DNA from 2 places in the Mycobacterium sp. NGS62 genome. Region 2 is predicted to be linked to the other one. Evidence: predicted binding sites of a transcription regulator. Region 2 holds the regulator's gene; the other holds the start of a gene.

Region 1 (15,606 bases), 670 kb from region 2:
AGGTCCGGGCGGGTCCGGCGCAGCACGATCACGCCGGCCGACACCAGCACGAAGGCGAACAGTGTCCCGACGTTGACCATCTCTTCGAGCTTGGTCATCGGAAACGCCGACGCGGCCAACGCCACCAGCAACGCGACCACCACGGTGATGCGCACCGGGGTGCCGCGCGGGCCGGTCCTGGCCAGTTGTCGGGGCAGCAACCCGTCGCGCGACATCGCAAACAGCACCCGGCACTGGCCGAGCATCAGCACCATCACCACGGTGGTCAGGCCCGCCAGCGCCCCGACGGAGATGATGTTGGAGGCCCAATGCACACCGTTGGCGGTGAACGCGGTGGCGAGGTTGGCGTGCCGGCCATCAGGGCGGTCCCGAAGCACGGTGTAGGGCACCATGCCGGACAACACGATCGACACGGCGACATAGAGCACGGTGACGATTCCCAGCGAGGCCAGGATGCCGCGCGGGACGTCGCGCTGGGGGTGCTTGGTCTCCTCGGCCATCGTGGCCACGATGTCGAACCCGATGAACGCGAAGAACACGATTGACGCCCCGGCCAACACGCCGTACCAGCCGTAGTGGCTGGTCTGTGCACCGGTCAGCAGCGACAACACCGACTGGTCGACACCGGTTCCGGCGTGGTCGGCTTCCGGCGGCGGGATGAACGGTGAATAGTTGGCGCGCTTGATGTAGAACGCCCCGACGATCACGACCAACACCACCACGCCGACCTTGATCGCGGTGACGACAGCGGAGAAATGCGATGAGAGCTTGGTGCCCAACGCAAGCAACGTGGCCACCAGCGTGACGATGAGCAATGCACCCCAGTCCAGCATGACCGAATCGAAAATGACTATGCCCGCTTGGAATCCGAGGAGCATGCCCAGGTAACTCGACCAGCCCTTCGCCACTACAGCGGCGCCGATCGCCAACTCCAGCACCAGGTTCCAGCCAATCACCCAGGCCAGGAACTCACCGAAGGTGGCGTAAGAGAAGGTGTAGGCGCTGCCCGCCACCGGAAGCGTCGAGGAAAACTCCGCGTAGCACAGCGCCGCCAATCCGCAGGTGGATGCAGCGATCAAAAACGACACCCAGATGGCCGGACCGGTGATGTTGCCCGCTGTCGAGGCGGTGACGGTGAAGATCCCCGCGCCGATCACCACCGAAACCCCGAAGACGGTCAGATGCCACCAGGACAGCTCCCTGCGCAACCGAGTGCTCGGCTCGTCGGTGTCGGCGATCGATTGTTCGACTGATTTGGTGCGCCATCGACCGGCCATGCCCCCATCCTTTCCCCACGATCTGACGGCACAGTACCGAGTACGCTGCGGTTAATGGGTGGGGACAGCACACGGGGGCATGCAGCCGTCATCGGGGCCAGCATCGCCGGGCTCTGCGCCGCGCGGGTGCTCTCGGATTTCTATGACCGGGTGACGGTGTTCGAGCGCGACGAGATGCCCAGCGCCCCCGCCAACCGCTCGGCGGTCCCCCAGGGCCGGCATGTGCACCTGCTGATGGCGCGCGGCGCGGTGGAATTCGAGGCGTTGTTCCCGGGTCTGCTCGACGACATGGTGGCCGCCGGGGTGCCGATTCTGGAGAACCGGCCGGACTGCATTTACTTCGGCGCCGCCGGCCATGTGCTGGGAACCGGGCGAACCCTGCGCGACGAGTTCACCGCCTATGTACCCAGCCGGCCGCAACTGGAATGGCAGATCCGGCGCCGGGTGCGCGAAATCGGCAACGTCGAGATCCAGCGCGGCGCGGTCCGCGAACCACGGTTCGATGCTGCCGCGCACCGGGTGACCGGCGTCTTGGTCGAGGGCGACGATGGCCCGACCGAAGTCGCCGCCGACCTCGTCGTCGACGCGGCGGGCCGGGGCACCCGGCTACCGGTATGGCTGGAGCAGTGGGGATATCAGCGGCCGCGTGAGGACGTTGTCGACGTCGGCATCGGCTATGCCTCACACCAGTTCCGTCTGCCTGACGCAGTCATCCGGGAGCGGGTGGTCGTTGCCGGCGCATCGCGCCAGCAGCCACTCGGCCTGGGGATGCTGGGTTACGAAGACGGGACTTGGATGCTGACTACCTTCGGCGTGGCCAAAGTCGAACCACCGCATGACTTTTCCGAAATGCTGACGCTTGCCAAAAAGCTGCTGCCCGCCGAATTCACCGCCGCGCTCGACCAGTCCGAACCGATCGGCGAGATGGCGTTCCACCGCTTCCCGACCAGCAGATGGCGCCGTTATGACAAACTCGACCGCTTCCCGGCTGGGATCGTGCCGCTCGGGGATGCGGTAGCCAGCTTCGACCCGACCTTCGGGCAGGGGATGACGATGACGTCGCTGCAGGCCGGTCACCTTCGCCGAGCGCTGCAGCAACCGGACGGCGATGTAGCGAGCGAACTGAACCGGGCCACCGCCAAGACCACCTTCCCGGTGTGGATGATGAACGCTATCGGCGACTTTTCGTTTCATCACGCCGGCGGCTCGATGCCGCGGTGGTATCGCACGGTCGGTAACTTGTTCGACCAGTTCCTCGGTGCCGCCGAGACCGATCCCGTTCTGGCCGAATGGTTTTTGCGTCGATTCTCCTTGCTCGACAGCCTTTACATGGTGCCTTCGGCGCGGCTCGTCGGCCGCGCGATCCGACACAACATGCGACTTTGGCTGACCGAGCGCCGGCCATCCCGGGGCGGGGGCTACCCCGAAAGCGCGCGATCCAGATCGGGTTCGAGGTAAATCACCCGCGCCGCCGGCACCGCGGCCCGGATGTTGGCCTCGGCCGCGTCGATGGTGGCCGCGACCGTGGCCAACTCGACGTGCGGACCCACCGCGATCTTGGCCGCCACCAGCAGCTCGTCGGGGCCCAGGTACTGGGTACGGAGGTGGATCAGCCGGTCGACGTGCTCGGTTGATTCCAACGCCGCCCGGATCGCTTGGGTCTGGGCAATGGTGGCGCCTTCGCCGATCAACAGGCTGTGCATCTCGACCATCAGGATGATCGCGATAAGGCCCAGCAGCAGGCCGATGCCGACGGTGCCGATCCCGTCCCACACCGGGTCACCGGTGGCGACGCTCAAGCCGACGCCGGCCAGGGCGAACACCAACCCGATGAGCGCACCGGTGTCCTCCAGCAACACCACCGGCAGTTCGGGATTGCGCGAGTTGCGAATGAATCGCCACCAGCTCGCGTCGCCCTTCAGCGGCCGCGATTCTTTCATGGCGGTGCGAAAACTGAACGCTTCCAACATGATTGCCGCAAACAGGATTATCAGCGCCACCACCGCGGAATCGAGCTCGGTGGGGTGAGTGATCTTGTGGTAGCCCTCGTAGAGCGCGAATACCGCACCGAGGGTGAACAACACCAACGCCACGACAAACGACCAGAAGTAGCGACTGCGGCCATATCCGAACGGGTGCAGGGCGTCGGCTTGTTTACGCGCTTCTCGCTGTCCCAACAGCAGCAGTGCTTGATTGGACGTATCGGCCACCGAATGCACCGCCTCAGCGAGCATCGAGGAACTGCCGGTGATCAAAAACCCGATGAACTTGGCGACGGCAATGCCGGCGTTGGCGGCCAGCGCGGCCAGAATCGCGCGGGTGCTACCGGCCTCGCTCACAGGCCCACGGTGGCCCGGAACAACTTGCTGGGCTGGTCAGCGACCAGTCGGATCGGCCCGTCGTCGGCGCCCACCCAAGCAGCTGCGCCGCGTTCGAGCGTCAACGCCGCGGTTTTCCCGTGCACCGTGGCGCGGCCCTCGGTGCACAGCAGGATCTGCGGACCGTCGTGGCGCGACGGTGCATCGACCTCGTGACCGAGATGGTCGTGATCGAGGGTCAGCACCGACACCGCGAACTCGTCGGTCGGGGTGTCGTAGACCTGCGACAGCCCGTCGCGGTGCGTCGCCGGCCGCAGCTGCGCTTCGGTGGTGGGCGTGAAGTCCAGCACCCGCAGCAATTCGGGCACATCGACGTGTTTGGGCGTCAAGCCGCCCCGTAACACATTGTCGGAGTTGGCCATAACCTCCACGGCGATGCCGCGCAGATAGGTGTGCAGGTTGCCGGCCGACAAAAAGATCGCCTCGCCGGGCGCCAGGCTGATGCGGTTGAGCAGCAACGCGGCCAGCACACCGGCGTCGCCGGGATAACGCTCACCCAGCTCCAGCACGGTCTTGGCTTCGGCGGCGAATTGCGTTGCGCCGGAACTGACGTAGTTGATAGCGCCGTCGAGCACCGCGGGCACCAGCACATCGATGTCGGGCTGCGGAGCGGTGATCCAGGTGGTGAACAGCGCGCGCAAACCATCGGCGTCGGACTGGTCGTTCAGCAGCTCGATGAACGGGTCGAGGTCGGAGACCGCCAACGCCCGCAGAAGTTCGATGGTGTGCGCCGCCGGACGGAACCCGGCCAGCGCCTCGAACGGTTGCAGCGCCACCAGCAACTCCGGCTTGTGACTGGAATCGCGATAGTTGCGCACCGGGGACGACACCGGAATGCCCAGCCGCTCCTCGCGCAGGTACCCCTCGGCGGCCTGCTCGGCGCTGGGATGGGCCTGCAGCGACAGCGGCTCGTCAGCCGCGAGGACCTTGACCAAAAATGGCAGCACATCGCCGAACCGCGCCCGGGCCACCGAGCCGAGCTGGCCATCGGGGTCGGCGACCAATGTTTGCAACAACGAGGTTTCGCCGCCCGCTGTCTCCAGCCAGGCCGGGTCGGCCGGATGCGCACCCAACCACAACTCGGCCTCCGGATGGGCAGCCGGGACCGGTCGTCCGGTGAATTCGGCGATGGCCGTACGCGAGCCCCAGGCGTACGTCCGTATCGCTCCCCGTAGTAGTTCCACTTCTGTCGTCTATTCCCCCAGCAGGCGCAGGTAAACCGCGGCCATCTCCAACCGAACAGCCAATACTGCCAGCTGATGCTCGGGCCGCTGCGAACCGAGCGGGCTCGACGGCCCGCCGGTCACCTCGGTGGCATCAGGCGCGTCGGGCACATCCTCCGCGCCCACGACGTCGACGTCCTCGAGGCGGCCGACTCTGGCCGCGACCACCGTCCGCTCGGCGGCCAGCGTCAGAGCCAGCACCCGCAGCCGCTCGGGCACCGGCCCGTCGATCTGGTCGTCGTGAAACAGCGCGTCGGCCGGATCCCGGAATCCGGGCGGCAGCCCGGTGCGTAGCGCGATCAGCGCATCCCCCAGGCCGGTCGCGGCGACCACCCGATGACCGGTCCGCAGTAGCGCCGAAGACCCGTGCCGGGCCAGCGCCAGTGTCGCCGCACAGTCGCCGGCCAGCGCGACACGGCGCCCCGATATCCGCGCGGCCAGCGCCTTGGCCGGATTGGTGAACAATTCACGCCCGGCGCTGTTGCGCAACGCCTCGGCGTCCAGCTCGTCGGCCAGCGCAGCCAAGTCGGTGCGCAGGCCGGCGTCGACGCTGTGCAACGCGGCCAGGCCGGCGGCCAGGTACCGGGGCAAGCCGAACTCCTCGGGAACCGGCAACCGTGGCTCGAGCACCGCCACCCGCCCGGCCGTGATGTCGCGTAGCGGGCCTTCGTAGGGTGCTGCGACCACGACCCGCGCGCCGCGGCGAACGCCGGTGGCGGCAGCGCCCACCAGCGCCGGATCGCCGGGGTCGTCGCCGGCCACGACCAGCACGTCGAGCGCGCCGACCCAGGGCGGGGCCTCCGCGGCGAGCACGATCGGCTCGGCGGCCGACCGGCCCAGCGTCGCGGCCAGCAGGCTGCCCGCGGTCTCGGCGGTGCCGCGGCCGGCCACCCAGATCACCGTGCGGGAACGATCTTCGCCGCGCACCGGATCCAGGGCGCCCTCGTCGATCGCCGCGGCCGTCGCGCGCACCTGCGCTCCCGCCATCGACGCCGCACGCAGCAACCCGTCATGGTCGGCGGCGATCAGGGCGTCGGCGTCGTCGAGGTCGATGGTGGCGTGAGTGGCGTTCACGTGAGGGCCTGAGTCTGCCCGGCGATGTCGGCATTGATCTGAGCGCTGACCTGTTGCACCACCGCGTCGACGTCCTCGGCGCAGCGGCCCTCCACGTTGAGCCGCAACAGCGGCTCGGTGTTGGAGCTGCGCAGGTTGAACCAGCTACCGTCGCCCAGGTCCACCGTCACCCCGTCCAGGTGGTCGATGGAGTGGATATGGGTGCCGAAAGACTTCAGGACCGCCTCGGTGGCCGACGCGGCGTCGGCGACGGTGAAGTTGATCTCGCCCGAGGATTCGTACCGCTGGTAGTCGGCGGTGAGTTCCGACAGCGGCCGCTGCTGCTCGCCGAGCGCAGCCAGCACATACAGTGCAGCCAGCATCCCGGAATCAGCGCCCCAAAAGTCGCGGAAGTAATAGTGCGCGGAGTGCTCGCCGCCGAAGATCGCACCGGTGTCGGCCATCAGCGCCTTGATGTAGGAGTGCCCGACCCGGGAGCGCACCGGTGTGCCGCCGCGCTCCACCACCAATTCGGGCACCGCACGGGAAGTGATCAAGTTGTGAATGACGGTCGCGCCGATTTCTCGGGTGAGCTCGCGAGCGGCGACCAGTGCGGTCACCGTCGACGGCGACACCGGCCGGCCGCGCTCGTCGACCACGAAACACCGGTCGGCGTCCCCGTCGAAGGCCAGGCCGATATCGGCTTCGCTGGTCTGCACATGCTTTTGCAGGTCCACCAGATTTGCCGGGTCCAGCGGGTTGGCCTCATGGTTGGGGAAGGTGCCGTCGAGCTCGAAGTACAACGGCGACAGCGTGATCGACTCGATGGCCCCGAGCACCGCCGGCGCGGTGTGGCCGGCCATGCCGTTGCCGGCGTCGACGGCCACCCGCAATGGACGCAGTCCGGAGGTGTCTACCAACGAGCGCAGGAAGGCGCCGTAGTCGGCGAGCACGTCCTGCTCGGTGATACTGCCCGGCGCGCCGTCGTAATGCGGGACGCCGGCGACGAGATCGTCGCGGATGGCGGTCAACCCGGTGTCGGCACCGACCGGCTTGGCCCCGGCCCGGCACATCTTGATGCCGTTGTAGGCGGCCGGGTTATGGCTGGCGGTGAACATCGCCCCGGGGCAGTCCAACTTGCCGGAGGCGAAGTAGAGCTGATCGGTGGATGCCAGGCCGATGCGGACGACGTCGAGACCCTGCTCGGTGACCCCTGTCGCGAAGGCATTTGCCAACGACGGTGAGCTGTCCCGCATGTCGTAGCCGATGACGACCCGCCCCGCCTCGTCGTCGCGTACCAGCCTGGCGAAGGCTGCGCCGACGTCGGCGGCAAACGATTCGTCGATCTCGTCGTCGACCAAGCCCCGCACGTCATAAGCCTTGATCACACGGTTGACAGCCGCGGCGGGCCGAGACATGAAAAGGCTCCTGACTATGGGGACTCTTGGCCGTCAGCTTAGCCCGGCGAGGATGCATGCCGGGTCGGCCCGCAAGCGTGCGGGCGATCGATCGTATTAATCGGCGGGGTCGGGAAGCACCCGCAGGTGACCGCGGCGACGCCCGGTGCCGGCGGGCCGTTGCGCGGTCGACGCCAGCACGCCGCCGTCGGGCAGCGCGGGCGACACACCGCCGTTGTGAGCCTCGGAAAACCCGTTGACCGGTGGTCCGCTCGCCACCACCTCGCGGCCCTCACGCACGGCCTCGGCCAACGCGATCAAGTCGTCGTCGTCGGAATAGAGGGGCAGCGGGCCGGCATGCCGGACGAGCTCCCACCCACGCGGCGCGGTGATACGGCTGGCGTGGCTGACGCACAGGTCCCAGGAGTGTGGCTCACGCGCGGTCGCGAGCGGGCCAACCACCGCCGTCGAGTCCGAGTAGACGAACGTCAGCGTCGCCACCGCGTAGTGCGGGCACCCCGGCCGACAGCAGCGACGCGGAAGATTCACGTTCGGAAGGCTATCGCGCCCAAAGGCCCCCACAGCGGCGGACACGCGCATTGCGGTCGGTCGCGATTCCCAACCGTTACCATCGGCGCGTGAGCGATTCGCGCAGCTCCGGCCGGTCGGTACGCAGACCGGTTTCCCGCCGCGGCCGCGATATGCGCGGTCCCCTGCTGCCGCCGACGGTGCCGGGATGGCGCACGCGCGGCGAGCGGTTCGATATGGCGGTGCTCGAGGCCTACGAGCCCATCGAGCGCCGCTGGCAGGAGCGGTTGTCGGGGCTGGACGTGGCGGTCGACGAGATCCCGCGGATCTCGGCCAAGGATCCCGCCAGCGTGCAGTGGCCGCCCGAGGTGGTCGCCGACGGGCCCATCGCGCTGGCCAGGTTGATCCCCGCCGGTGTCGACGTGCGAGGCAGCGCCACCCGGGCGCGGATCGTATTGTTCCGCAAGCCGATCGAGCGACGAGCCAAAGACACTGTCGAACTGGCTGACTTGCTGCACGAGATTCTGGTGGCGCAGGTGGCCACCTATCTGGACGTCGAACCCTCGGTCATCGACCCGACGATCGACGACGAGTAGCCCCGCGCGGCTAGATGATGCCGCGCTTGAGGCGGCGGCGTTCCCGTTCGGAAAGGCCACCCCAGATGCCGAAGCGCTCGTCGTGCGCCAAGGCGTACTCCAGGCACTCGGTACGCACCTCGCAGCCCAGGCAGATCTTCTTGGCTTCGCGAGTGGAGCCGCCCTTTTCGGGAAAGAACGCCTCGGGGTCGGTTTGCGCGCACAAGGCGCGGTCTTGCCATTGGTCGGGTGTAACCGGCGCCGGCTCAAAGACTTCCGGCGCTTCGGGCACCAAACTCAAATGGGGTCGTGCGGTGGCCCCCATCATCGCCGAGCCGGCAGTGGTGTGCGGTGTGCTTCCCATTAGGCCCCGAAGGTGTTCATAGGACATGCTCCGCCTCCTCACCTGGTTTCGTTGATCGTGAATGTCGCCACTGTTTTGATGTGCGGCCATCTCGATTCGAACAAACGATCGAATCTCGGTCTGCGACACCGAATCCGGCCGGCTAACCGGGAAATGACACTGATGAGATTACACACGTGTTAGCACCGCAGGTCAAGCGATTGGCCGGAATTCCATATCATCTCGTGACCATTTTTTGATGGCACTGCCCCGGTTGACCCTCCGCGTGTCGGGCGCGGAGTGGTCGTCGACGCGTCTGCGCGGACCCGACCACCTCGCCGTCGCGTGCCTCACGCCGCCGTGCGGCGGGCATCCTCGCCGGGCGTACTGTCGTGCGATGTGAAGGTCACGGTTCTCGTTGGCGGGGTCGGCGGCGCCCGCTTCCTCATCGGTGTGCAACGGCTGCTGGGCCTGGGCCAATTTGCCTCCGGGCCGGCAGGCGACCAGCACGAACTGACCGCGATCGTCAACATCGGCGACGACGCCTGGATGCACGGCGTGCGTATCTGCCCGGACCTGGACACCTGCATGTACACCCTGGGCGGCGGCGTCGACCCACAGCGCGGCTGGGGTCATCGCGACGAAACCTGGCACGCCAAGGAGGAACTGGTGCGCTACGGCGTGCAGCCGGACTGGTTCGAGCTTGGTGACCGCGATTTGGCGACCCACTTGGTGCGTACCCAGATGCTGCGGGCCGGCTATCCGCTGTCACAGATCACCGCGGCGCTGTGCGACCGGTGGCAACCGGGGGCAACGCTGTTGCCGGTCAGCGACGACCGCTGCGAAACCCATGTGGTCATCACCGATCCCACCGACGGCGACCAACGCGCGATCCACTTCCAGGAATGGTGGGTGCGCTATCGCGCCCAGGTGCCCACCCACAGCTTCGCCTTTGTTGGCGCCGAAAAGGCGCAGGCGACAACCGAAGTCGTGGATGCGATCGCCGATGCCGATATCGTCCTGCTGGCGCCGTCCAACCCGGTGGTGAGCATCGGTGCCCTCCTGGCCATTCCCGGCGTCCGCGGTGCGTTGCGATCGACCAGTGCTCCCGTCGTCGGCTACTCCCCCATTGTCGGTGGAAAACCACTGCGCGGCATGGCCCATGAGTGCCTGACCGTCATCGGCGTGCCATCCACCGCCGAAGCGGTAGGTCGGCACTACGGCTCGCGTGCAGCCACCGGCATCCTGGATTGCTGGCTGATCCACGATGGTGACCATGCCGACATCGACGGTGTGGCGGTGCGCTCGATACCACTGCTGATGGCCGATCCCGATGCGACGGCGCAGATGGTCAGCGCCGGTTTGGAACTCGCAGGCGTGGCGGCGTGACCCCCGACGCCAAGCCAGAGCAGCGCAGCGCTCGCGAGCACGGCAGCGCGTCGGCGGTCGAAATCTTGCCCGTCACCGGCCTTCCTGAATTCCGCCCGGGCGACGATTTGAGCGCCGGGATCGCCGCGGCCGCACCCTGGCTGCGCGACGGCGACGTGGTCGTGGTCACCAGCAAGGTGGTGTCCAAGTGCGAAGGCCGACTGGTCCCAGCGCCCGACGACCCGGATGCACGGGACACGTTGCGGCGCAAGCTTGTCGACAGCGAGGCGGTGCGAGTACTGGCCCGCAAGGGCCGCACATTGATCACCGAGAACCGACAGGGACTGGTGCAGGCCGCCGCAGGCGTGGACGGCTCGAACGTCGGCGCCGCGGAGCTGGCACTGTTGCCCGTCGACCCGGACGCCAGCGCCGCGGCGTTGCGCGCCCAGCTGCACGAGCGGCTGGGAATCACCGTCGCCGTGGTGATCACTGACACCATGGGTCGCGCTTGGCGCAACGGGCAGATCGACGCCACCGTCGGTTCGGCGGGTTTGGCCGTGCTACACAACTATGCCGGTGCCGTCGACCCGCACGGCAACGAGTTGGTCGTCACCGAAGTCGCCGTGGCCGACGAGATCGCGGCGGCCGCCGATCTGGTCAAGGGCAAACTGACCGCGATCCCGGTGGCCGTGGTGCGCGGCCTGCCCGTACTCGACGACGGCTCGACGGCGCGGCACCTGGTTCGGCCGGGCACCGAAGACCTGTTTTGGCTCGGCACCGCCGAAGCGCTGGAGCAGGGCCGCCGGCAAGCTCAGCTGCTGCGCCGCTCGGTACGCCAATTCGCCGACGAACCGGTACCGCCGCACCTGGTCGAGGCCGCTGTCGCCGAGGCGCTCACCGCACCCGCTCCCCACCACACCCGGCCGGTGCGGTTCGTGTGGCTGCAGACCACCTCGACCCGCACCCGCCTGCTGGACCGCCTGCGCGACAAGTGGCGCACCGACCTGGCCGGTGACGGCAAGCCCGCCGATGCCATCGAGCGGCGAGTGGCGCGCGGTCAGATCCTCTACGACGCACCGGAAGTCATCGTCCCGATGCTGGCCCCCGACGGCGCGCACAGCTACCCCGACGCTGTCCGCACCGATGCCGAGCGCACCATGTTCACCGTCGCCGTGGGCGCGGCGGTGCAAGGGCTGCTGGTCGCCTTGGCGGTACGCGGGCTGGGCAGCTGCTGGATCGGCTCGACGATCTTTGCCGCCGACCTGGTTCGCGACGAGCTGGCACTTCCGGGCGATTGGGAGCCGTTGGGCGCCATCGCGATCGGCTACCCGGCGCAGCCGCAGGAGCCCAAAGATCCGGTACCCGTCGCCGATCTGCTGGTGCGCAAGTGAGCGTGCGGGACTCCGCGATCACGCTGCTATCCGATTGGCAGGCACCGGATCCGGCGCAGGACGCACTGCGGCATGCTGTGCTGGCCTTCCTGTATGCCCGCGAGGACGCCTGCCGCCGGGAGTGCGTGCCCGGGCACATCACCGCCTCCGCGCTGGTGCTCGATCACGCCGGCGCCCAGGTGCTGCTCACCCTGCATCCGCGGCTGGGCCGCTGGGTTCAGCTGGGCGGGCACTGCGAAGACAGCGACGACGACATCCTAGCTGCGGCGCTGCGGGAGGCTACCGAGGAATCCGGTGTCGCGGGCCTGCGGCTTGCACCCGATCTCGCTGCCGTGCATGTACATCCGGTCACCTGCTCGCTGGGGGTGCCGACCCGCCACCTCGACCTGCAGTTCGTCGCACACGCGCCGCCGGATGCGCAGATCGTCGTCAGCGACGAATCAGATGATCTGCGGTGGTGGCCGGCCGACGCCTTGCCGCCAGGCAGCGACGCCGCGCTGGCGTATCTGGTCGCCCGGGCCTCGAGCGTGGGCTCAACTCAGAACGGTGGTGGTTCGTCGTCTGGATCGGGTGGGGGCAGTCCGAAGTAGCTCATGCGCTCGTCGCGCCGTGTTGCGCGGGCGTCGTGGTTGGCTCGGCGTTCGGCGGCGATGCGGTGGGCTCGGTTTTGGGCGCGGGTGCGGCGGCGTTTGGGCATCATCGCGGTGCGCTCGCCGCAATAATCATCCGGGAGATCGGCTTCGATGGCCGGGACGCCGCCGGTGGAGTGGCACAAGCTGGGAAACAGCAGCGCACTGCCCGGCGTGGTGACATAGGTCTGCCCCGAAGGCGACGTCAAGATCAGTGTGCCGTCGGGCAACTGCTGATCACGCCAACCCCAGAACGTCTTCACCAAATGATGTGTGCGGCAATAACATTTGAGATTCGACGCATGCGTGGGCCCGCCAACGGCGAACGGGATCGTATGATCAAGATCGCAGTCGACTGCCGGCCGGTCGCAGCCCGGCCAGCGACACGTCAAATCCCGGCACCGCACAAAATCCGCCAGCGCCTTCGAAGCCACATACCCCGACTCGGGTGGCGCATCGCCTGGGTGAACCAACGGCACCAGCTTGGCCGTTGTGGCCAGCTCCGCCACCAATTCAGCCGGGATCAGCCCATCGGCACCGACCTGCGAAGCCACCGCTGAGCCGCTGCCGCAGATCGCGGCCTGCTCGGCGATCACGTGGATCACGACTGGCGTGGCAGCAGGCCGCTTTCCCGCAGCACAATCAGATCGCCCACACCGACAGCCCAGTCGATCAGCGTGTGCGGCCAGCGCACCCAACGCGTCAGCACGGCGCTGATCGCGGCTACGCGGATCATGCTCACACACCGTGGCAGCAAGTGCATCCAGCTGCTTGTCGAGAGCATGCGCATCGGAGGTCAGCAGGCTGCCATGAATCTCGGAGATACCTCCGTCGCCGTCGCCGATCCAAATCTCTCGATCACCCTGACGCTTATTGCGCCGCCGGACAGCATCGGCGTCGGCGCGCGCCACGATCTTGTCGATCTGCCCGGCAAGCCGCCCCTGGGTCATCGACGGCCAGCGCGGCACATTGACGGCCAGTTGCCCGTCCACCGTCGCCAACACGTCGCGATCGGTAATCAAATCGGTGCGAAACACGATCGTCTGAAACACCCGATAGTCGATATCACCGGCCTCGAACACCTCTGCCAGCTTCGGCAGCCGCTCGCGCATGGCCCGCGCATACCGCAACCGGCTTCCCGCCAACCCCTGGCTGATCCGCAGCGCCGCGGCCACCTCCGCAGTCACCGCCTCTTCGGTATCGATGGCCCATTCTTCGGTGTTGGAACAGCGCGACAACCGGTAGCCGAACAGCTCCCCGATCGCGACCAGCTGGGCAGCGGCCGCCTGATTCTCCGCCCGCGCCGACCCGCAGATCCGGTCCACCAGCGCGGTCGACTCTGGTGTGGTCGAGGGATGACGCCGCTCAAACAGCTCATCAAACCGGGCGATCACCGCCAACCGCGCCGCTTCATCGAACATACATTCGAGTATAGCAGACTCCACTGACTCAAACTTTTTGGCAGGGCCGTCGGCAAGGATGGCGGCAGGGCTGAAAGGGGTCTGGGATGGCTAGGTCGCGGCGGTCGAAGGTGTCGGCCGAGGACAAGACGCGGATCGTGTTGTCGGTGCTTACCGGGGAGATGACAGGGGCCGAGGCCGCGCGGCGGTGCGGGGTCAGTGCGGTCCAGGTGACCAAGTGGAAACACCAGTTCCTCGAAGCCGGGGCGACCCGGATGGAAGAAGTCCCCGGTGGGCCGGCGGGCCGGGCCGGCAGTCCCGAGCAACGCCGGTTGCGGATGGAAAACGAGCAGCTCAAGCTTGCATTGGCCGAAGCCACGGTGCAGTTGCGGATCTGGCAACGGGGTGCGATGTTCGCCGACCAGGTCCCTTCGCAGACCTCGAAACCCTAAGAGAAGCAGCGGGTCTGCCGGTTTCGAGGTACGCGCCATTGACTGGAATCCCCGAGCGCACCTACCGGCGGCGACGAGCCCAACTGCGACACTGGCAACCAGCCAAGGGGCCCTGGCCGGCTCCTGTGGTCGACCGCATCGAAGCGCTGGCGGCCAAGTACGCCGCGACATGGCCGGCATGGGGCTACCGCAAAATCGCTGCGTTGATGCGGGCTGACGGTCACGACGTGTCGAACTCCCGGACGTCGGGAAAGCCAACACCTAGACGTCGGTCGAGTAGCGGATCCCGCCGTCGGGGATCGAGACACCGGGCCACACCCGGGCGCCACGCAGCAGCTCGCAGCGGGCGCCGATGTCGGCGCCGTCGCCGATTACGCCGTCGCGGATCAGCGCCCGCGGACCGATCCGGGCGCCGAAGCCGATGATCGAGCGCTCGATCACGCTGCCCGCCTCGATCCGCGCTCCGTCGAAGATCACCGCGCCGTCCAACCGGGCGCCGGGGCCGATCTCGGCGCCCCGCCCGACGACCGTGCCGCCGATCAACAGCGCGCCGGGCGACACCGCCGCGCCGTCGTGCACCAACTGTTCGCCGCGATGCCCGTGTAGCGCCGGCGACGGCGCAATGCCTCGCACCAAATCCGCCGAGCCGCGCACGAAATCCTCCGGCGTGCCCATATCCCGCCAGTAGCTCGTGTCGACGTAGCCGCACACTTTCACCCCGTCGGAGAGCAGCGCCGGGAACACCTCGCGCTCCACCGAGACTTCCCGGCCGCGCGGAATCCGGTCGATGGTCTCGCGGGAGAACACGTAGCAGCCGGCGTTGATCTGGTCGGTCGGCGGATCCTGTGTCTTCTCCAAAAACGCGGTGACTCGGCTGTTTTCAGTGGTGACGCAACCAAACGCCCGCGGGTCGGAGACCCGCACCAAATGCAGAGTCAGGTCAGCCTCGTTGGTGCGGTGGAAATCCAGCAGCTGCCCCAGGTCGGCGCCGGAGAGCACATCCCCGTTGAACACCATCACGGTGTCGTGGCGCAACCGCGGCGCAACGTTGGCGATACCGCCGCCGGTGCCCAGCGGATGCTCTTCGGTGACGTATTCGATCTGCAAACCGAGTTTGGAGCCGTCGCCGAACTCCGCCTCGAACACCGCCGGCTGATAGGACGTGCCCAGGATGACGTGCTCGATACCGGCCGCGGCGATCCGCGACAGCAGGTGGGTGACGAACGGCAGCCCGGCGGTCGGCAGCATCGGCTTGGGCGCCGACAGCGTCAGCGGCCGTAGTCGGGTGCCCTTGCCACCCACGAGCACAACCGCGTCGACTTGGGGGTTCGCCACCGTCATCCTTCTTTCAGGTTGCGCCGCGAGCTACGCACCTGCAGCCGCGCACGCACCTTCAACCCGCTCCGCATGGCCCGGCGCAGCGGGGCGCGCCACCACCCAGAATGCCGGTCGGCGAGGAATCTATAGGTGCTTTCGTGGTGGGCAACCAGGTTGCGGGCCGCATCGCGTCCAGCGGCGTGGCCCTTGTGATGCAGCACTTCGGCCGACGGGACGTAGACGTTCAGCCAGCCGGCCCTGCCGAGCCGGTCGCC
Region 2 (15,606 bases):
ATGACGGCCTGCAGGTCGGCGCGCCGCGCATACAACCGCCGGCCGTCCAGGACGGCGGCCACGGCCAGCGGCGACGACGATGGGTCGTCAACCGTGCCGCCGGAACCACACCCGTCGACACAGTGCCAGCGACCACCGGGCGCCACCTGATCGACGACATGTGCGGCCCACAACAGGATGTCGCGGCTGGACAACTCCTCGGTGAGCGTCGTGCACAACTCGCGGTACTCCTCGTTGCACACCGGACACGATGCTCCGTCGGCGTCGACGATCACCGCGATCGCGGCCTCCGGGTCGGCTGCCGCGGCAACCTCTGCGAGGTGCCCGAGACGCTGCGTCAGCTGAGCGGATAGGTCGACGCGCATCACCGAACCCAGCTCGCCACCGTCGACAGATACCAGCACCAGCGATCTCTCCGGCACAAACCCCAAAACCGCGGGCAGTGCGGCGATCAACGCGCCTGGCCGATTCAACTCAAAGTCTTTTCGATGCTTTGTCATGAGGCGACGCTGTCAACGGTGACCGTCAGTGGATGACCGGCAACGCGGGCTGGGCCGATCTGTTGTGGATGAACTCACGACTGTTGGCCGGTTCGCCGCACGCGGGCTGGGAAACCGGCGTAGACCTCTATGGCATGGTGAATTCGATGCGGGAGTACGACATCATCGTCATCGGTTCAGGACCGGGTGGGCAGAAGGCGGCGATCGCGGCGGCCAAACTCGGTAAGTCGGTGGCCATTGTCGAGCGCGGCCGGATGCTGGGCGGCGTCTGTGTCAACACCGGAACGATCCCGTCGAAAACCTTGCGGGAGGCGGTGGTCTACCTCACCGGCATGAACCAGCGCGAGTTGTACGGCGCCAGCTACCGGGTCAAGGACAAAATCACCCCCGCCGACTTGTTGTCACGGACCCAGCACGTGATCGGTAAGCAGATCGATGTGGTGCGCTCGCAGTTGATTCGCAACCGGATCGACCTGATTGTCGGGCACGGTCGCTTCGTCGACCCGCACACCGTCTTGGTGGAGGACGTCTCCCGAGGCGAACGAATCACGCTCTCTGGGGATTTCGTCGTCATCGCTACCGGAACCACGCCGGCGCGCCCGAGCGGGGTCGAGTTCGACGAGGAACGGGTGCTCGACTCCGACGGCATCCTGGACCTCAAGTCGCTGCCGGCGTCGATGGTCGTCGTCGGAGCTGGGGTGATCGGGATTGAGTACGCGTCGATGTTCGCCGCGCTCGGGACCAAGGTGACGGTCGTGGAAAAGCGCGATTCCATGCTCGATTTCTGTGACCCCGAAATCGTCGAGGCGCTGAAATTTCATCTGCGCGACCTGGCCGTGACGTTCCGGTTCGGCGAAGAGGTCACCGCCGTGGACGTCGGAGCTGCCGGCACCATCACCACGTTGGCCAGCGGCAAGCAAATCCCCGCCGAGACGGTGATGTATTCGGCCGGGCGGCAGGGTCAGACCGAGGACCTCGACTTGGCGAACGCCGGCCTGGAAACCGACCATCGCGGAAGGATTTTCGTCGACGACCAGTTCCAGACCAAGGTCGATCACATCTACGCCGTCGGTGATGTGATCGGCTTCCCCGCGCTGGCGGCAACCTCGATGGATCAGGGGCGGCTGGCGGCCTATCATGCCTTCGGCGAGCCGACCGATCCCATGACCGAGCTGCAGCCGATCGGCATCTACTCGATTCCGGAGGTCTCCTATGTCGGGGCCACCGAGGTGGAGCTGACCAAAGACGCGATTCCTTACGAAGTGGGGGTGGCGCGCTACCGGGAGCTGGCTCGCGGCCAGATCGCCGGCGATTCCTACGGCATGCTCAAGCTGCTGGTCTCTACGGCAGACCTGACGCTGCTGGGAGTGCACATTTTCGGCAGCAACGCCACCGAGATGGTCCACATCGGGCAGGCGGTGATGGGATGCGGGGGCACCGTCGACTATCTGGTCGACGCGGTGTTCAACTATCCGACGTTCTCCGAGGCATACAAGGTCGCGGCGTTGGATGTGCGCAACAAGGTGCGCGCGCTCAACCAATTCCGCAGCTGAGCATCCTCCCCGGCCTGCTAGCACTCGGTGGTCAGGGCCGGCGGAGCGGCGTCGCCCGGACCGCCGGCCTCGGCCCGCACCAACAACGCGGCGGTCTGCTCGTCGAACGGTGCGGAGTACGACACGTTTTCTTCGCAGCCGCCACCGTCAAGGCCGCCGACCACTCCGGTCACCGTCGATCCGGTGATCCAGGCCGCACCGCTGGTACCGTCGACCAGCCCCGCGCACGGCACAGCCGGATAGCCGCCGCGCACGGTCTGGCTCTTGACCCGGCAGCCGATCGGCTTGCCGCCGACCCCGGCCGGATAAGCCACGACAGTGATCGCGCTGCCCGGCTGCGGCGCGGTGCCCAGCGTCAGCGCCGAACCGACCTCCGCCTCGATCGATGCACCGTCCGCCCGACTGACTCGCGCGATCGCATAATCCGCATGCGGGTCCTTGTCGGTTGTCCACCGCGCATCGAGATAGACCGTGTCCAACGTCCAGCTGTCTGGCGCTGCGGCGGCTCCGGAAAGGCCAGGTACGAACGTCACCGCTGTGCCGGCGGCCAGGCAGTGCGCCGCCGTCAGCACGAGGTCGCCGCCGACTGAATGCAGCACGGAGCCGGTACAGGTGTGCAGATCACCGGCCCCGAAGAACAGTGCGCCCACCCGAGGATCCGGGTCTACCGGCGCGGCCACCACCCACGATGCGGGATCAGCGAAATGCTGTTGGGCTGTACTGGTGGTCGGCGGAGGATCCGGATGGCGCCCGCAGGCCGACACGACCAGGACCGCCACACTTGCCGCCGCCACAACAGTGCGCATCATCGTTGTCGATGATGCCCCCGTCCGCGGAAGCGCGAAACAGCTATCCCGAATGGGTACCCGTGGAATGCGGACTTGTGCCGCCGCGTTTCGAACATACGGGCGGGTCAGCTAACCAGTGGGGTCTGTGAGACCCGGCCCGCCCGCCTGAGAGAGACTATTTGACACGGTGCGCTATCCGGCGCCGTGGCGAGGAGGCAACACGATGAGCCACAACCAGCCTGCGGACCACGGGCAGCACTATCAGCCCGAGCAGAACGGGATGTACGAGCTCGAGTTCCCGGCGCCCCAGTTGTCGTCTGCAGATGGCCGGGGCCCAGTACTGGTCCATGCCCTGGAAGGGTTTTCCGACGCCGGTCATGCCATCCGGCTGGCCGCGACGCACCTGAAAAACGCCCTGGACACCGAGTTGGTGGCGTCGTTTGCCATCGACGAACTGCTGGATTATCGGTCCCGCCGGCCGCTGATGACGTTCAAGACCGATCACTTCACCCACTACGACGATCCCGAGTTGAGCCTCTACGCGCTGCACGACAGCGTCGGCACACCGTTTCTGCTGCTGGCCGGGATGGAACCCGATCTGAAGTGGGAGCGATTCATCAGTGCCGTGCGACTGTTGGCCGAGCGCCTCGGAGTCCGGCAGACCATCGGGCTGGGCACCATCCCGATGGCGGTTCCGCACACCCGGCCGGTGACGATGACCGCGCACTCGAACAATCGCGAGTTGATCGCCGATTTCACGCCGTGGATCTCCGAGGTCCAGGTGCCGGGTAGTGCCTCGAACCTGCTGGAATACCGGATGGCCCAGCACGGCCACGAGGTCGTCGGCTTCACCGTGCACGTCCCGCACTATCTGGCGCAGACCGACTATCCGGCCGCCGCGCAGGCGCTGTTGGAGCAGGTGGCCAAGACCGGGTCGTTGCAATTGCCGCTGACTGCGCTGGTCGATGCGGCGGCCGACATCGCCGCCAAGATCGACGAACAAGTCGAGGCCAGCACAGACGTGGCCCAGGTCGTAGCAGCACTTGAGCGCCAGTACGATACGTTCGTCGCCGCACAGGAGAACCGATCGCTGCTGACGCGTGACGAAGATCTGCCCAGCGGTGACGAACTCGGCGCGGAGTTCGAACGATTCCTGGCGCAGCAGGCCGAGAAGAAGTTCGACGACGACGACAGGACCTGAGCCCTAACGCTCCGGCGAGGATGCAGAGCAAGCGAGGTGCGGACACCCGCGCACTCGCGGGGGGAGAGGAGCGGCGTTTGTGACCGCCGACAACGACGTTGGCGATGTCATCGGGCGACAGCGAAAGCTGCGCCCGGTGCGCCAGGCGGCGCCTTCGCTGCAGTTTCGCACCATCCACGGCTATCGACGCGCCTACCGGATCGCGGGTTCGGGCCCGGCGATTCTGCTGATTCACGGCATCGGCGACAACTCCACCACCTGGGAGACGGTGCAGGCCACACTGGCGCAGCGATTCACCGTCGTCGCCGTGGACCTACTGGGTCACGGTCAGTCGGACAAGCCCCGCGCTGACTACTCGGCCGCGGCCTACGCCAACGGGCTGCGTGATCTGCTTTCGGTACTCGACATCGATCGGGTCACCGTGGTCGGTCATTCGCTGGGCGGTGGGGTGGCGATGCAGTTCGCCTACCAGTTCCCACAGCTCGTGGAGCGACTGATCCTGGTCGGCGCCGGCGGTGTCACCAAGGACGTCAACCTCGTGTTTCGCTTGGCCTCACTGCCGTTGGGCGGCGAGGCGCTGGCCTTACTACGGCTGCCGTTGGTGCTTCCGGCTGTGCAGTTCGCCGGACGTGCGGCGGGCATGGTGTTCGGGTCGACGAGGCTGGGCCACGACCTGCCGAATGTGTTGCGGATTCTGGCCGATTTGCCGGAGCCGACGGCCTCTTCGGCATTCACCCGGACTTTGCGGGCGGTGGTGGACTGGCGCGGTCAGATGGTCACCATGCTGGACCGGTGCTATTTGATGGAAGCTATTCCGGTGCAGATCATTTGGGGCACAGACGATGTGGTGGTGCCTGTCAGCCACGCGCGGATGGCGCATGCGGCGATGCCCGGTTCACGACTGGAGATCTTCGAGCGCTCCGGACACTTCCCGTTCCACGACGACCCCGACCGCTTCATCAAAGTCGTCGAGCGTTTCATCGACACCACCGAGCCGGCCGAATACGACCCCGACGCACTGCGTGAGCTGCTGCGCGCCGGCAGCGGTGAACCGACGGTCTCGGGCCCGCACGACACCCGCGTTGCCGTCTTGAGCGCCATGGGTTCCGACGAACGCAGCGCCACCTGACCAGTCCCGCGGACGCCGCTGGTAAGCACCGTCGTACAGTCACCCCATGAGCATCGACGTGACGGTGTTGCGGGTTTTCACAGACTCGGCGGGCAATTTCGGAAACCCACTCGGCATTGTCGATTCGGGTACCGTCCCAATCGCCGAACGGCAGAAGCTGACAAGCCAATTGGGCTACAGCGAAACGATATTCGTCGACATGCCGCAAGCAGGCTCGACCACCGCGCACGCCCGCATCTACACGCCGATGACCGAACTCGCCTTCGCCGGCCACCCGGCCGTCGGGCTGTCGTGGTGGCTGCGCGAGCAGGGCATTCCGCTGCGCACCCTGCAGTTGCCGGCCGGGATTGTGCAGGTGAGCTACGAAGACGACGTCACCGCCATCAGCGCCCGCTCGGAGTGGGCTCCGGAGTTGGCGATCCACGATCTCGACTCAGTCGATGACCTCGCCGCGGCCAACCCCGCCGACTTTCCCGACGACATCCAGCACTATCTGTGGGCCTGGACCGACCAGTCGGCGGGATCGCTGCGTTCCAGAATGTTCGCGCCGGGCTTGGGTGTGCCCGAAGACGAGGCGACGGGATCTGCTGCGGTCCGGATCACCGACTACCTCAGCCGCGACCTGACCATCACCCAGGGCAAGGGCTCGCTGATCCAGACCACCTGGAATCCGGAAGGCTGGGTTCGGGTGGCGGGTCACGTGGTCAACGAGGGCGTCACCCGGTTTGTCTAACCTTGCCGGTGCAATACGGCGGCAAGGTGATGTTGCAACGGCAATCCGACCGCGCCCATCTGCAGCGAATACGACAGTTCGTTGCCGTCGATCCGGAAGCGCCGTCCGAGTGCAGTCACCTCTTTGGCGGTGGGTGTCAGGCCGATCTTCGATGCGGTCAGGTCGATCTCGATGACATCGCCGGCCGCCGTGTAGGTGCCGACTTCGATTTCGGTGATCCCACTGGGATGAGCGAGGACAAGTTCGAGCTGGCCCGGTTGCGGCACCCGCAAATAGCCCGTCTCGGCGTGCAGCGGCTTGCCGTCGGTAGCCGCCTTCGTCTTTTGGCCGTAGGCCAAGAACGGCTTGCCGACATGGGTGAACACGACTTCCTCGAGGTAGTCGAACGGCTCGATCGTCGGGTATTTCCCCGATCCGCGGCCAGCCCAGGTGCCCAGCAGCGGGGCGAGTGCTTCGACATCAGGATGCAGGTCGGCCGGCATGCGGTCAGCCTACGTCCGCCGACGACCGCCACCCCCGGCGGCTCAACTGGGAGTTGATATCTCGCGATGCGCGCGCAGCGCCTCGATCTCCCGTTCGAAATCGTCGGCCGAGGAAAACGACCGGTACACCGAGGCGAATCGCAGATAGGCCACCTCATCGAGGTCACGCAACGGGCCAAGGATTGCCAACCCGACCTCGTGGCTGGCGACTTCCGGCGATCCGTTGGCCCGAACGGTGTCTTCCACTTGCTGGGCGAGCAGATTCAACGCGTCGTCATCGACCTGGCGGCCCTGGCATGCTCGCCGTACGCCGCTGATGACTTTCTCGCGACTGAATGGTTCGGTGACACCGCTGCGCTTGACCACAGCCAGTACCGCGGTCTCGACGGTGGTGAACCGCCGTCCGCACTCGGGGCACGATCTGCGACGCCGGATCGCCTGGCCTTCATCGGTTTCCCGGGAGTCGACCACCCTTGAATCGGGGTGACGACAGAACGGACAGTGCATGGCCGCTCCTTCGCCGCGCTGATAGCCGGGTATCTCAGAACCTTCTGAGCGTACCCGCGCGGCTCCCCGCAGGCCCAGCGCCATCGCGATCGGCACCCACCGCGCGCCCCCGGCGGCGGCTACCGTTGACGCATCGCGGTTTTCGCCGTCCACGGCTGACGGTCAGCCGACCGGTGCGATCAGGGTCTGGCCGGCGGCCAGCGTCGCAGTGTCCAGACCGTTGAGTTCCCGGATGCGGTCGGCGACCTGACCGCTCGGGGCGCCGGGCGCGACCCGGCCGGCCAAGTGCTGCAGCGTCTCCCCCGGTTCGACGCGCACCACGGCAAGTTGGTCGGGCATGTCCGCGGACGTGTTCTGCACTGCCTCGCCGAACTGTGCCACCAAGCCCAGCCACACGGTGATCACCCCGGCGAGCAGCGCCAGCGCCACCGTCGTCGCCGGCGTTATGGGACGTGGCCGGTGCGGCGCCGTCGACATCAGCACACCGGTGCCCCGGTAGCGCGGCGGCGCGACGGGCGGCCTCGATGGCCGCGGCCGGTCCTGCTGCCCGGCCGGACGGATCCGGACCGGTCGACTGCGACGCGGTGTACCGGGCCGGGTCGTCTCGATGACTGTCATGGGAACCCCTTCCGTCGCAGCTGATCGATCGCTTGTTCGAACTATAATCGATAGCACGTTCGAATTCCGAACATGTGATCGATTCGTTGCATACTCAGCAGCACGATAAGACGGGGGTCCGACACCCTCGGGGCGTTATGGCGACACACCTCGAACACATGTTTGAGTTTCCGTTGGATCGCGGCTACATTCGGACCTATGAGCGACAGCAGCCATACCCCGGGTGCCGGTAGCGGCCGCCGCGAGCGATCCGTGGATTCGACGCTGACCGAACGGCAGCGCACGATCTTGGACGTCATCCGCGCATCGGTCACCAGCCGCGGATATCCGCCCAGCATCCGGGAAATCGGTGATGCTGTGGGCCTGACGTCAACCTCGTCGGTGGCGCACCAACTGCGCACCCTGGAGCGCAAAGGCTACTTGCGCCGAGACCCCAACCGGCCACGTGCCGTGGACGTCCGTGGCGCCGACGACGCGAGCGGACCCACCGTTCTCACCGACGTGTCGGGTTCGGACGCGCTGCCGGAACCGACGTTCGTGCCCGTGCTCGGGCGCATCGCTGCCGGTGGCCCCATCCTCGCCGAGGAAGCCGTCGAAGACGTCTTCCCACTCCCTCGTGAGCTGGTGGGCGAGGGTGCGCTCTTCCTGCTCAAGGTGGTCGGCGACTCCATGGTCGACGCGGCGATCTGCGACGGCGACTGGGTGGTGGTGCGTCAGCAGAACGTGGCCGACAACGGCGACATCGTCGCGGCGATGATCGACGGAGAGGCCACCGTCAAGACGTTCAAGCGCACCGGCGGCCAGGTCTGGCTGATGCCGCACAACCCGGCGTTCGACCCCATCCCGGGCAACGACGCCGCCGTACTGGGCAAGGTCGTCACCGTCATTCGCAAAATCTGAAACGGGGTCAAGTCGCCTTGGAGAAGCCGTTGGCTTGGGCGACTTCCTCGGTGGTGAACCAGATTTCGGCGAACGCGTCGTCGTACAGCGCGCTGTCGGGGGTGTAGTACAGGCCGAAGCTGACATTGCCCTTGATCGGATACCCGTCGGGCGCTTCGTGCGCGTCCTGCAACGGAAGGTGAATCGCGGGCTGGTCGGCCGCAACCGGCGTCATTGACTCAGCCTCACTCTCGGCGTCCGCGGCACCGTCGGTAGCCGCGTGTCGCCCGCCGCTTATTTCGCTTTCCGTGGGGATTCGTGTCGGCGCGGTGTCCACCGCGTCGGGGTCCTCGGCCTCGGCCTCGCTCTCGAACTCGGAAGCTGCTACGCCACTGGGGGTTTCGGCGCCCGGCGGTGGCTCATCGAAACCAGCGCTGGCCGGTGACATCCAGCCGCTGTCCGGCGGACCGGCAGCGGCGGCCGCCGGAGCCGCTTCGGAATATCCACCGGAGAACGGCGACGAGCCGGGTTCGCCGTCGGCGTCGGCTGCCCAGCGCACCCGGGATTTCGGCTCGGCGTCATAGCCGGCGTCCATGTCGTGATCGGGCTCGTAAACCGGGCCCTCGCGGCGAGCCATGCGGCGACGGCTCCACCACGGCGCGGCCAGCACGACCAAGGCGATCAGCAGCAGGACGGGAATGATGACCAACAGCCACCACGCGTGCCAGGCCCGCTTTGGGCCGGTGTCGGCAGGCTGTGCCGATCCGGCAGGCAGGTTCTGGCCCGGTACCTGCAGTCCAGACAACGCCGACGCCAGCTGGGTCGGTTCGGTGCTGAAGGTGTTTTTCGCCCGGTCCCAGGCGATCTTGCCCCCGCTGAACTTCTGCGCGACGATGTCGCGGTCCACCGTCTGGTCGCCCACCGGGGCGCCGAGTTGGCCGGTTGCCCCGCCCAGTTTGTCCCAGGCGGCCTTCATGGCGCCGCGCACGACGAACGCACCGTGGTCGGGCGTCCAGAAAATCACCGGGTTGTCCGCGCCGGAGAACGTGCTGATCCGGCTGGCCGGCTTGATTCCGCCGTCGGCCTCATTGGCGGTGGGAAAGCCCAGGTCGCTGCCGACCGGTCCGCCCAGCGACTCGTATTTGGCCAGCACTTCGCTTTCGACGGCATTGGCGCCGGTGGCCGGGCTGAAGAAGACCTTGCCGCCGGCGAAGTTCTGGCCCTGTCCGTCGTCGCCGACCGGGTACTGTCCGCCCTGCTTGGCGCCCAACGGGCCGGATGCCCCGCCGGCGGCCCGCCAGGCCATGTTGATGGCCGCGGTCGGGTCGATCGGCACCTGCAGGCCGGTCAGTTGCTGGGCCAGTTCGGGCGGAGTGGTGGTGAACGCCTTGGTCTGCCGGTTCCACGACACCTGGCCGCCGCTGAAGAGTTGGGTGGCGACTTGGCCGTCGTAGGTTTCGTCGCCGACCGGCACGCCCAGCACTCCGCCGGAGCTTCCGAGCTTGTCCCAGGCGGCGTTGATGGCGCCGCGCACAACGTATGCACCGTGGTCGGGCGTCCAGAAAATCACCGGTTTGTCGCCGGCCGAGAATGTGCTGTTTCGGCTATCGGGCCCGGCCAGTCCCGGCACCTCGTCGATCGTGGGAAAACCCAGGTCGCTGTTGGCAGGCCCGCCGAGGGACTCGTACTTGTCCAGAACCGCGCCGTACATGGATCTGGCACCGGTGTCCGGGGTGAAAAACATTTTGCCGTTGGCGAAGTCCTGGGCGAATCCGGCGCCAACGGCATACACGTCGCCCTGCCTGGCGCCGAGATCCGAATTCTCGCCGCCGGCGTCCTCCCACGCCGCGGTAATCGCGTCGTCAGCGTCGCTCTCGGGTGACGCCGCAGCCGTCGGGGACAACAGCGCGGCGGCGGCTGCCACAGCCATCAAAGCAAGGGCCGCGCGGGAAACCACCGCACCGACAAGCCGATGTTGCCCTTTCACCACACCTCCCCGGCGGCGCCACCAATGGGCGTCGGCGAACGAGAATTGCGAAGTCATCTTGCAGACATTACGGAACCGAATATCCAGCCGATGTCTAAATGCCCCCCGAACGCGTGCGTGTCGTGGATGGTCGAGTGCGCACCAACCGTCGGTGCGTTACCGTGCCGGAACGGGCGGCCGAGCAACGCGCGGGGAGGAAATGCATCGGACATGGGAGTTTCCGGGCTGATTTGGGCGCTGACAGTCGTCGTACTCGCCGGCTTGACGTTGTTCGATTACTACTTCCATGTCCGCAGCGCACATGTACCGACGCTGCGTGAGGCGGCCATCTGGTCGGCGATCTATACCGGTATCGCGATTGTGTTCGGCGCCGGTGTGTTGATCGTCGGCGGCATCGCGCCGGCCGTGGAATATTTCGCCTGCTACTTGAGCAACGAAGCGCTCTCGGTCGACAACCTTTTCGTGTTTCTGGTGATCATCGCGAGCTTCGCCGTACCCCGGGCGGCCCAGCAAAAGGCGGTGTTGTTCGGCATCGTGATCGCATTGGTGGCCCGTACCGGATTCATCTTTGTCGGCGCGGCATTCATCACGATCTTCGATTGGGCGTTTTACCTGTTCGGCATTGTCCTGTTGATCACGGCGGCCGGTTTGGTCAAGCCGTCGGAATCGGAGGGCCGCACCGCCGACACGGTGATCATCCGTGTCGCCAAACGGTTCCTGCGCACCTCCGACAGCTACGACGGCGACCGATTGTTCATCAACGACAACGGCAAACGGGTCATGACACCGCTGCTGGTGGTGATGGTCGCCCTGGGCGGCGCGGACTTGTTGTTTGCGTTCGACTCCATCCCGGCGCTGTTCGGCCTCACTGAGAACGTGTACCTGATATTCACCGCCACAGCGCTTTCGCTGCTGGGACTGCGCCAGCTCTACTTCCTCATCGATGGGCTGCTGGACCGGCTGATCTACCTGTCCTATGGCCTGGCCGCCATTCTGGGCTTCATCGGCGTGAAGCTGATGCTGCAGGCGCTGCACCAGAACAGCGTTCCGTTTATCCACGGCGGCAAGCCGATTCCCGTCGCCGAGGTGAGCACGGCCGCGTCGTTGACGGTCATCATCGTCATCCTGGTCATCACGACCGCGGCCTCGTTACTGTCGGCGCGAGGGCGGGCCCAAAACGCCGTCGCCGGCGCACGTCGGCATGCGACCGAGTACCTCGACCGGCACTACGCCATCGACCCCGCCGAGCGGAGGAAGATCTTCGACCGGCTCGTCAGCGAAGAAAATCAGATCCGGGCGCTCCCGATGAAATATCGGGCCAAGATCCGCAACGAGGACGAATTGATGGATCTGCTGCAGCGCGCCCATCACGCGCACGACGCGCACACCAACGGCTAGACCCCGAGGCCGCGGCCGATGATCTCCTTCATGATCTCGGTGGTGCCGCCGTAGATGGTCTGCACCCTGGAATCGAGATAGGCACGCGCGACGGGATATTCACGCATGTACCCATAGCCGCCGTGCAGCTGCAGGCAGCGGTCGATCAAATTCACCTGCTTTTCGGTGGAGTACCACTTGGCCATCGCTGCCTGCTCGGCCGTCAGTTTCTCGTCGAGGTGCAAACGGATGAACTCGTCGACCATGATTCGAACGACGGTGGTTTCCGTAGCTAGTTCTGCGAGCAGGAATCGGCTGTTTTGAAAGCTTCCGATCGATCGACCAAAAGCCTTGCGCTCCTTGGCATATTGCACGGTTTGCGCCAACACCGCCTCCATGGCAGCAGCCGCGGTGATCGCGATCGAAATCCGTTCCTGTGGCAAATTCTGCATCAGGTAGATGAAGCCCATGCCCTCCTTGCCGAGCAGGTTCTCCGCGGGAACCTTGACGTCGGTGAACGACAGCTCGGCGGTGTCCTGGGCGTCCAGGCCGATCTTGTCGAGGTGCCGGCCGCGCTCGAAGCCCTCCATACCGCGTTCGACGACCAGCAGCGAGAAGCCTTGCGAACCCTTGTCGGGATCGGTCTGCGCCACCACGATCACCAGATCGGAGTTGATGCCGTTGGTGATGAACGTCTTCGACCCGTTCAGCACGTAGTGGTCACCCTGCTTGACCGCGCGGGTCTTGATGCCCTGCAGATCACTGCCGGTGCCGGGCTCGGTCATCGCGATAGCGGTGATCAGTTCGCCGGTGCAGAACTTGGGCAGCCAGCGCTGCTTCTGCTCCTCGGTGGCCAACCGCAGCAGATACGGTGCCACCACATCGTTGTGCAGACCGAATCCGATCCCGCTGTAGCGGCCCGCGGTGATTTCCTCGACGATGATCGTGTTGTAGCGGAAGTCGGGGTTGCCACCGCCGCCGTACTCCTCCGGTACCGCCATGCCCAAAAACCCCTGCTTGCCGGCTTCCAGCCAGACCCCGCGGTCGACGATCTTGGCCTGCTCCCACTCGTCGTGATGCGGCGCGACGTGGCGATCGAGGAAAGCCCGGAAGGACTCGCGGAACAATTCGTGCTCGGGCTCAAACAACGTGCGCTGGTACTTGACGGCGCTACCCATGGATCAACCTCCGGCGAATGGGGACTCTGCCGCCCAAGATATACCAACCGGGTGGTTGGTTGGACCGCGCCGGCCTACCCTCGGCGAATGGCCGAGATGATCCGGGTACACGAACGCGGACAGACGCTGGAGTTCTCGTTCGCCGACATGCTGCGTTACGCCGGGCCGTACTCGCCGGCCGGCGTGGCCACCGCGTTCAAAGTGATGCGGCGCGCATTTGCCGTCCTGTGCACTGATGGGCTACCCCCGCGGCGATCGATCGTGATCCGCACGGCGTTTCGAGGCCCCGGTGCTCGCGATGGTTTCGAGGCAGTGACGCGCGCTGTCTCCGACGGGCGCTACGTCGTCGACCGCACGCTGGTCAGATCCGACCGGGGCCGATTGCTGGAGGACTTCGTCTTCGAGGTGAGCATCAATGACAGCACCGTGACCCTGCTGTTGCGTGATGGGTTTGTCACCGACGAGTTCGTCGACCTGGCCCGCAGTCAGGATCGCACACCCGAGCAGGAGCACCGACTCGACGCGCTGAAAGCGCAGCTGGCACAACGGATCATCGAAACAGCCGATACTGACGTCTACGACGTCGAGTAAGCAAGGATCACCGAGCGGTTGGCTGCTGGCGGACAGCTCTGCGCCGGGCCTCGGCGCGCGGAGTGCCAGCGTCGCGGCGACTGCGCTGCCGGGGATGACCGTGTTCGCCACCGCGTCGTTGTTCTCGAGCGCGCCGGGATCGCCGCCCCGGGCGGCCATCCGTGGGAGCACCCGCGGGCGGCGCATCCTTGGCGGCGGGCCGCCGCAACGGCGCAACCTCGCCGGCGAGTGCCTGCACCGACGCGGAGTCGGCCGCCACCTGTTGAGGCGTGACGGTGATTCCGGCCTTGCGCAGCAGCAGCCGGGTGTCTTTGCGTTGCTCGGGCAATACGACGGTGACCACGTGGCCCGCGCTGCCGGCCCGCGCCGTGCGACCCGAGCGGTGCAGGTAGGCCTTGTGCTCCGCCGGTGGGTCCACGTGCACCACCAGTTCGACGCCGTCGACGTGCACCCCACGAGCGGCGATGTCGGTGGCGACCAGCACACGCGCCTCACCCGCGGTGAATGCGGCGAGGTTACGGTCCCGCGCGGGCTGCGAGAGGTTGCCATGCAGGTCGACCGCTGGCACGCCAGATTCGGTGAGCTGCCTGGCAAGCTTGCGGGCTTGGTGTTTGGTGCGCATGAAAAGAATGCGGCGACCGGTGCCGGACGCCAGCCGGTGCACCAGCTCTTTTTTCGCCTCGGTTCCCGTGACGTGGAACACATGGTGTGTCATCGCCGCGGGTGGCGCGCTGATCTCATCGACGGAATGCGACACCGGGTTTCGCAGAAAGCGCCGGACCAGCTTGTCGACCCCGTTGTCGAGGGTCGCGGAGAACAGCAGCCGCTGACCGCCGGCCGGTGTCGCCGCCAGGATGCGGGTGACGCCTGGCAGAAAGCCCAGATCCGCCATGTGATCGGCCTCGTCGAGCACGCTGATCTCGACTGCGTCGAGGCTGATCAGACGCTGTTTCATCAAGTCTTCGAGCCGGCCGGGGCAGGCCACCACGATGTCGATACCGCTGTTGAGCGCGGCCACCTGCCGGCTCTGCGCGACGCCGCCGAAGATCGGGGTGACCGTCAGTCCGTAGACCGCCGCCAGCGGCTCGAGCGTCGCGCAGATCTGGCTGACCAGTTCGCGGGTCGGCGCCAATACCAGCCCGGTCGGCCGCGACGGGCGTCGTTTGCGGTCGGCGAGCCGGGCCACCAGCGGAATCGAGAAGGCCAGCGTCTTCCCGCTGCCCGTCTTGGCTCGTCCCAGCACGTCGTGGCCCTTGAGGGTGTCGGGAAGAGTGTTGACCTGGATCGGAAATGGCGTGGTGATACCGAGGGCGGTGAGCGCCCCGGCAAGTGGTTCGCGCACGCCAAGGTCGGCAAATGATGTGGTCATTGGGGGTGCCTTTCAGGCATGGTGGTGCGGCGCAGCCGCGACGATTGACGTCAAGCGGCGCTGGCGCACAGGTTGGCGAGATTGCCGGTCGGCAAAATCGATCGCCGCGAGAAGAGCTTGTGCGGGGCGCACTAATCGGCAGGCAGCCGATGGAGAAAGCGTTCCACGACGTATTGGCATCATTCCTCGTGACGCCAACGTTCCGGGCAAGCATACCGCACGAACGAAACACCTACCCGCTCGGCCGCATTCGGCGCGGAGTGACTCAGGTCGCCGAAAATTGCGTCAAGCTGGCGGCCAAGGCCACCGGCACCCGCGCCTTGATCCGGGTGCCGTCGGCGTTGTGTTCGGCCTGCTGCACCCTGCCCTCGTCGTGTACACGAGTCACCAAATCACCACGGTCATAAGGGATTACCACGTCGACGGCTGTATCGGTCGGGGCGGCCAGTTCGGCCATCCGTCGGCGCAGCGCCTCGACGCCGTCTCCGGTACGGGCCGACACGAACATCGCCCCGGGCAGCGCGCGACGCAGCTTGGCCAGCGCCAAATCGCCTGCGGCGTCGACCTTGTTGACCACCAGCAGTTCGGGTGCCGGACGACTGTCGTGATCGGCGATCACTTCGGAGATCACCTGGCGCACCGCGCTGATTTGGGCCAGCGGATTGACGTCGGAACCGTCGACGACATGGACCAGCAGATCGGCGTCGACGACCT

What was found. Region 2 encodes LexA, which represses DNA repair genes until DNA is damaged. Its sites were predicted from a motif close to CGAACANNTGTTCG; they were not measured.
Region 1: cofD (2-phospho-L-lactate transferase) is a predicted target of LexA. The motif match lies at 8,893-8,906, and genes of this name have one in related genera.

What each region holds. Positions count from the first base shown of each region.
Region 1 covers NZ_JCALCK010000002.1:21,433-37,038, reverse strand. The annotation lists gene AC5Y49_RS04930 (amino acid permease) at 1-1,277, opposite strand, end outside; gene AC5Y49_RS04925 (FAD-dependent oxidoreductase) at 1,332-2,735, shown strand; gene AC5Y49_RS04920 (cation diffusion facilitator family transporter) at 2,696-3,616, opposite strand; gene manA (mannose-6-phosphate isomerase, class I) at 3,613-4,839, opposite strand; gene AC5Y49_RS04910 (TobH protein) at 4,849-5,952, opposite strand; gene AC5Y49_RS04905 (phosphomannomutase/phosphoglucomutase) at 5,949-7,349, opposite strand; gene AC5Y49_RS04900 (DUF3499 domain-containing protein) at 7,446-7,877, opposite strand; gene AC5Y49_RS04895 (metallopeptidase family protein) at 8,030-8,452, shown strand; gene AC5Y49_RS04890 (WhiB family transcriptional regulator) at 8,463-8,795, opposite strand; gene cofD (2-phospho-L-lactate transferase) at 9,174-10,163, shown strand; gene AC5Y49_RS04880 (coenzyme F420-0:L-glutamate ligase) at 10,160-11,533, shown strand; gene AC5Y49_RS04875 (NUDIX hydrolase) at 11,530-12,123, shown strand; gene AC5Y49_RS04870 (HNH endonuclease signature motif containing protein) at 12,072-13,583, opposite strand; gene AC5Y49_RS04865 (transposase) at 13,670-14,014, shown strand; gene manB (mannose-1-phosphate guanylyltransferase) at 14,276-15,349, opposite strand; gene AC5Y49_RS04855 (glycosyltransferase family 2 protein) at 15,352-15,606, opposite strand, start outside.
Region 2 covers NZ_JCALCK010000002.1:689,586-705,191, reverse strand. The annotation lists gene AC5Y49_RS08385 (DUF4192 domain-containing protein) at 1-500, opposite strand, end outside; gene sthA (Si-specific NAD(P)(+) transhydrogenase) at 647-2,053, shown strand; gene AC5Y49_RS08375 (trypsin-like serine peptidase) at 2,071-2,862, opposite strand; gene AC5Y49_RS08370 (proteasome assembly chaperone family protein) at 3,065-4,042, shown strand; gene AC5Y49_RS08365 (alpha/beta fold hydrolase) at 4,152-5,171, shown strand; gene AC5Y49_RS08360 (PhzF family phenazine biosynthesis protein) at 5,218-5,904, shown strand; gene AC5Y49_RS08355 (peroxynitrite isomerase) at 5,901-6,386, opposite strand; gene nrdR (transcriptional regulator NrdR) at 6,429-6,893, opposite strand; gene AC5Y49_RS08345 (LysM peptidoglycan-binding domain-containing protein) at 7,056-7,511, opposite strand; gene lexA (transcriptional repressor LexA) at 7,710-8,411, shown strand; gene AC5Y49_RS08335 (LGFP repeat-containing protein) at 8,419-10,377, opposite strand; gene AC5Y49_RS08330 (TerC/Alx family metal homeostasis membrane protein) at 10,588-11,775, shown strand; gene AC5Y49_RS08325 (acyl-CoA dehydrogenase family protein) at 11,772-12,932, opposite strand; gene AC5Y49_RS08320 (hypothetical protein) at 13,020-13,523, shown strand; gene AC5Y49_RS08315 (DEAD/DEAH box helicase) at 13,531-14,892, opposite strand; gene hflX (GTPase HflX) at 15,158-15,606, opposite strand, start outside.